DNA from 2 places in the Turicibacter sp. genome. Region 2 is predicted to be linked to the other one. Evidence: a T-box and tRNA genes for the amino acid it is inferred to sense, from the RefSeq annotation. Region 2 holds a T-box; the other holds one or more tRNA genes.
The links. The T-box of region 2 lies ahead of thrS (threonine--tRNA ligase). A T-box ahead of a tRNA ligase gene usually reads a tRNA of that ligase, here a tRNA-Thr.

Region 1: it encodes a tRNA-Thr, which carries the amino acid that the T-box ahead of thrS (threonine--tRNA ligase) is inferred to sense. The anticodon was not compared.

What each region holds. Positions count from the first base shown of each region.
Region 1 covers NZ_JAGAVR010000098.1:25,031-28,469, forward strand. Annotated here, with positions in the region: gene gpmI (2,3-bisphosphoglycerate-independent phosphoglycerate mutase) at 1-1,191, shown strand, start outside; tRNA gene J6D32_RS10255 (tRNA-Thr) at 1,493-1,566, shown strand; gene eno (phosphopyruvate hydratase) at 1,851-3,140, shown strand.
Region 2 covers NZ_JAGAVR010000055.1:39,646-43,084, reverse strand. Annotated here, with positions in the region: gene J6D32_RS07685 (replication initiation and membrane attachment family protein) at 1-687, shown strand, start outside; gene dnaI (primosomal protein DnaI) at 693-1,601, shown strand; T-box leader at 1,686-1,900, shown strand; gene thrS (threonine--tRNA ligase) at 1,977-3,439, shown strand, end outside.

The DNA.
Region 1 (3,439 bases), on a different contig from region 2:
TCACCTGGTGGAATCCATTCACATAATGAACATATGTATGCATTAGTTGAAGCTGCAAAAGCTCAAGGTTCAAAAGAAGTTTATGTTCATGCATTTTTAGATGGACGTGATACAGCTCCTAAATCTGCATTAGAATATGTTGAAGCATTAGAAGCAAAATTAGCTGAAATCGGAATGGGGAAAGTTGCGACTGTTTCAGGACGTTACTACTCAATGGACCGCGATAAAAACTATGATCGTACACAATTAGCTTACGATGCTATGACTCAAGGAACTGGAGAAAAATTCGAATCAGCTAAAGCTGGTGTAGAGGCTTCTTACAAAAATGATATTTTAGATGAATTCGTTGCTCCTTTTGTTGTTGATGAAAATGGATTAATTCAAGATGGAGATACAGTCATTTTTGCCAACTTCCGTCCTGACCGTGCACAACAAATCGCAATCGCGTTATCTAACCCAGAAAATGTTGCAAACTATGCAAAAGAAGGTAAACCAGCATTAGATTCATCAAAAGGGCCAAAAGATGTATACTTTATTTCAATGATGTCTTACGGAAGTGCTGTAAATGGGCCAGTTGTATTCCCATTACAAGACTTAGCTAATACTTATGGAGATGTTATTGCAGCAAATGGATTAAAACAATTACGTATTGCTGAAACTGAAAAATATGCTCACGTTACATTCTTCTTCGATGGTGGAGTAGATAAAGAAATCGAAGGAGCAACTCGAGTTTTAATTAACTCTCCAAAAGTTGCAACTTATGATTTAAAACCAGAAATGTCTGCTTACGAAGTAGCTGATGCTTGTGTAGCTGAAATTAACAAAGATATTCATGATACAATTATTTTAAACTTCGCTAACCCAGACATGGTTGGACATACTGGAGTATTCGATGCGACAGTTAAAGCATTAGAAGCTGTTGATGAGTGCTTAGGTAAAGTTGTGGATGCAATCATCGCTAAAGGTGGAGTTGCAATTATTACAGCTGACCACGGAAATGCTGAAAAATTAGAAGATGAAAATGGTGGAGCATACACAGCTCACACATCTAATCCAGTTCCAGTTATTGTAACTAAACAAGGAATCGAGTTACGTAACGGAGGTAACTTAGGAGATTTAGCTCCAACAATGTTACAATTATTAGGTGTTGAACAACCAGTTGAAATGACAGGAAAATCAATCATTAAATAATATTCAAAAAGACATAGCGCCTAAAAGGTGTTATGTCTTTTACTTTTTGTAAAAAAAAGTGGTATTATTTTCGGTAAATTATAATATTTATAATCGGATTCATATATACTTTCAATATATGATTGAAGTTTAATTTATAGGGAATAGGTGTGATTATTTGTAATATAAAATTCCATAATAAAGATAAAAGGTATGGATGATAAGACAAAGAAAAAAATCGACTTATTCAAGAATTAAAGAGGTAAATTTAACGTTTATATTTGAAAATGGTGGATATTTATGGTACTATATAAAAGTGGAAGCCAGGTTAGTTTAGTGGTAAAACAACGCAATGGTAATGCGTAGCCGCGAGTTCGATTCTCGCACCCGGCACCATCAAAATGGATTGAAATATATAATCTAGCTGAGAGCTAGATTTTTTTTTGTCAAATTTCTTAATTAGTGATTCATAATAATTGAAATTTTGGTCATATTAGAGATTGTATTGAAAAAAATTGAGATATTGAGGAATAATATGATGTAAGAGCTTATTTTGTTTCATTAGTATGAGCTTTAATTTACAAAAAATAGCGTTTACAACAGAAAAATATCTTTAATCTCCAAAAAAATGTATTATAATAAGAAGTGTGAAAAAATTAGAAAAAAAGGAGCTGTCATACATGCCTTATATTGTTGACGTTTATGCTCGCGAAGTATTAGACTCTCGCGGAAATCCTACTGTTGAAGTAGAAGTTACAACTGAAAGTGGATCATTCGGACGTGCTTTAGTACCATCTGGAGCTTCTACAGGAATCTACGAAGCTGTTGAGTTACGTGATGGAGATAAATCTCGTTACTTAGGAAAAGGTGTTTTAAACGCTGTTAAAAATGTTAACGACATTATCGCACCTGAATTAGTTGGTATGGATGTTACTGACCAATGTGGAATCGACCGTTTAATGATCGCTTTAGACGGAACTAAAAACAAAGGTAAATTAGGAGCTAACGCAATCTTAGGTGTATCTATGGCTGTTGCTCATGCTGCTGCTGATTTCGTTGGATTACCATTATACCGTTACTTAGGTGGATTCAACTCTAAAGAATTACCAACTCCAATGATGAACATCATCAACGGTGGAGAGCACGCTGACAACAACATCGACTTCCAAGAATTCATGATCATGCCAGTTGGAGCTCCAACATTCAAAGAAGCTATCCGTATGGGAGCTGAAGTATTCCATGCATTAAAATCAGTATTACACGGTATGGGATTAAACACTGCAGTTGGTGATGAGGGTGGATTCGCTCCAAACTTAGAATCAAATGAAGCTGCTATCAAAGTTATCTTAGAAGCTATCGAAAAAGCTGGATATGTTCCAGGTAAAGACGTTATGATCGCTATGGACGTTGCTTCTTCTGAGTTCTACAAAGATGGAAAATACGTTTTAGCTGGTGAAGGTGGAAAAGTATTCACATCTGAAGAATTATGTGACTTCTACGCTGAATTATGCGAAAAATATCCAATCATCTCAATCGAAGACGGTTTAGACCAAGACGACTGGGCTGGATGGGATTACTTAACTAAGAAAATCGGAGATAAAGTGCAATTAGTTGGAGACGATTTCTTCGTAACTAACACTGAGCGTTTAGCTGAAGGTATCGAGAAAAACGTTGCAAACTCTATCTTAATCAAAGTTAACCAAATCGGTACATTAACTGAAACTTTCGAAGCTATTGAAATGGCTAAGAAAGCTGGATACACTGCAGTTGTATCTCACCGTTCTGGAGAAACTGAAGATGCTACAATCGCTGACATCGCAGTTGCTACAAACGCTGGACAAATTAAAACAGGTTCTATGTCTCGTACAGACCGTATTGCAAAATACAACCAATTATTACGTATCGAAGACGAATTAGGACAACAAGCTGTTTACAACGGAGTTAAATCATTCTACAACTTAAAAAAATAATTTAATTATTTTTTAAGAGAATGACTCTATCAAAACCTCTCTTCCTCCGACGAAGAGAGGTTTTTTTATGTATAAAAGTATCTTATTGTCTTAGATAATAGGTAATTATTTTTGGAAAGTATAAAAAATTGACTGCTATTATTATCGATCTGTATGATGGATGTCTTAGTACCGGAGTTTTTGATAGCTAAGGTTAATCCTAGAAATGCGACATAGATTTCACCTCATAGATATATATGAAGTTCTATCTTAAAATATATTCTTATTTTTTATCCAAAATAATACAATTATATTTAGAG
Region 2 (3,439 bases):
GAAAGTGAATTAGCTCGTCTTATTTTTGATGCTTTAGATAGTGATGGCTTCGTCAACTTAGAGGTATTTAGAAAACAAGCGAAACAATATTTTCAATTTCTAAATAAAGGAAAGCCAATCGAGGTGGTGGAAGTTTCGCAGGTTAATCAAGAGACCATGATTAGTGAAGCGAATGCGGCAAGTGCAAAGGAAAAACAATTATTGATTCATCTGTCACAACATCCACTTAGTTTCTTGAAGTTTAAGCAACATCAAAAAGAACCTGTTCCAGCCGATCGTCAATTAGTTGAGTGGTTAGTGGTGGATCAACAAATGCCATCCGGTGTTGTGAATGTGTTGATTGATTATGTGTTAAATATTTCAGATGGGCGATTGCCAAAGCAATTGGTTGAAAAAATTGCGGGTGAATGGCAGCGTAAAGAGATTGATAATACTGAAAAAGCAATTGCTCAAGTTAAGTCAACGCTTAAAGCGAAGCAAAAACGTGAAAATGAAAAAACGATGCCAGCAGCAAGTAAACCATCTTATCAAAAATCAGCGAGAGTAGTTCGTCAAGAGCAAGTTCCTGATTGGCTGAAAGCACCGCAAACGCAAGAATCGAATAAAAAAACATTGAGTGAAGAAGATTTACAAAAGATTGAACGCATGAAACAATTACAGAGTCAGATTCTAAATGGGAAAGGGTGAATTAGATGAAACGATTAGGTGATTTAATACCGAAAACGTTTGGAGCTGAGCAGGCATATCAAGAGTTATTAAATGAACCAGAGATTGCACAGGCATTAAAATGTCATGAGTCTGAGGTGGATATGTCACGTCTGTCGAGCTTTATATCCGATTTAGATGAGTATTCACGAAATAAATCCAAATGTGAGGGTTGTCTAGGATTAGATTATTGTAAGCAACCCGTTAAAGGACATCGACCAGAACTTGAACCAAGGTATAAGCAACTTAAGATTGCATATACGCCTTGTCATTATGAGTTAAATCAAAAACATTTAGCGAATATTAAAAGTTTTCATATGCCGGGTGATATTGTAAATGCGAATTTTGAACGATTTATCATGGATCCTGAGCGTGTCGAGTTTTATGAAAAAGCAACTTTATTTATTAATGAATACATGACAAATAAAAAAGGTCGCGGTCTTTATTTATATGGGCCTTTTGGCACAGGGAAAACATATATGTTAAGCGCCATTGCAAATATCTTATCTCAACGTGGAATTGTTTGTGGCTTAGTTTACTTTCCTGAATTGGTTGCTGAAATTAAATCAGGATTTAATAGTGACAATAATAGTGGATATGATAAAATTGAACAATTAAAGCAAATCGATGTCTTGATGCTAGATGATATTGGAAGTGAATCGATGACGAGCTGGATGCGGGATGAAGTGCTTGGCCGTATTTTAAATTATCGAATGCATCAGGGGCTTCCAACTTTTTTCACTTCGAACTTGGATTATGAACAATTACGTCATCATTATTCTTATACTCAAAAAGGAGAAGTTGAGGAAATTAAGGGGGCACGTATTTTAGAACGTATCAAAGCTTTAAGTGTTCCTGTCGCTATTACTGGAACAAATTATCGTCAAAATCGCTAAAATTCTTATCACTTTTTGCTTGATTTCAAAAAAATCATACATTATAATATGATTCATACATATACTAATGAGTAGACTGATATATCAAAGGTTTTGATAAGGATATGATTTATTCATACGACTTTCTAGAGAGGGAATCCATGGCTGAAAGATTTCTAAGTACGATGTTTGAATTACTCCCTTTGAACTGGACTTGAAAAAGTTTCCCGCTGACTGCGTTAACGTTAAATTGAGTTGCTAACGAAGAGTCTTTTCTTTGTTGGAAATAGGATGGTACCGCGATTATAATCGTTCCTAATTAAATTTTAGGAGCGATTTTTTTTATACTCAAAAATTTCGCTCCGAGGTAAACGAAAAATAAAAGGAGGAAATACCATGATTAACATTACTTTCCCAGATGGGAATGTGAAACAATTTGAAAATGGAGTTACTGCAGATGCGATTGCGCACTCTATTTCACCAGGATTACGTAAAAAATGTGTGGCTGCTAAAATTAACGGACATTTATATGATTTAACTCGTCCAATTGAAGCAGATGCAAAAATTGAATTAATTACAAATGATCGTCCAGAAGCGTGGGAAATTATTAACCATTCGGCTGCTCACTTAATGGCTGCCGCTATTAAACGTCTTTATCCAGATGCAAAATTTGGAGTAGGACCTGCGATTGAAGATGGATTCTATTATGATATTGATACAGAATCAAAAATTTCAGAAGCTGATTTACCAGCTATTGAAAAAATGATGCAAAAAATTTCTTCAGAAGCTTTACCGATTATTCGTCAAGAATTAAGCCGTGAAGAAGCAAAAGAATTATTTGCAGCTGATGAATATAAATTAGAATTAATTGATGCGATTAAAGAAGGTGAAATCATCACAACTTATTCAGAAGGTGATTTTACAGATCTTTGTAGCGGAGTACATGTTCCAAATACAAAAGATGTTAAGTTCTTTAAATTATTAAGTGTAGCAGGAGCTTACTGGCGAGGAGATAGCGACAATAAAATGTTAACTCGTATTTACGGGGCAGCTGCTTTATCTAAAGATGCTTTAGCTGATCACTTACGTATTTTAGAAGAGCGTAAGGAACGTGATCATAAAAAATTAGGACGTGAATTAGAATTATTCACATTCAGTCCATTAGTAGGTCAAGGATTACCAATCTGGTTACCAAATGGTATGAAAGTTCGTCAACAAATCGAACGATATATTACTGAATTAGAAGAAGATTACGGATACCAACACGTAGCAACTCCAGTTATGGGATCTGTTGATTTATATCGTACTTCAGGACACTGGGCACATTATCAAGAAGATATGTTCGTTCCAATGGAAATGGATAATGAAGAATTAGTATTACGTCCGATGTCTTGTCCTCACCATATGATGGTATATAAAACAAAATTACGTTCATACCGTGATTTACCAATTCGTTATGCAGAGCAAGTTATTCAACACCGTTTTGAAGCCTCAGGTGCTTTAACTGGTCTTGAGCGTGTACGTGCGATGACTTTAACAGATTCTCATCTTTTTGTTCGTCCAGATCAAATTAAAGAAGAGTTCTCTCGTTGTTTAGAATTAATTCACCGTGTGATTAAAGACTTCGGAGTTGAAATTAACTACTATCGTTTATCGCTTCGTGATCCAGAAAACAAAGAAAAATATTTCGATGATGATCAAATGTGGGAAAATGCAGAGTCAATGTTACGCGAGACATTAATCGAAAATAATATTCCATTCATTGAAGCTGAAGGAGAAGCGGCCTTCTATGGTCCTAAATTAGATATCCAAATCAAAACAGCTTTAGGACATGATATTACAATGTCAACTATTCAATT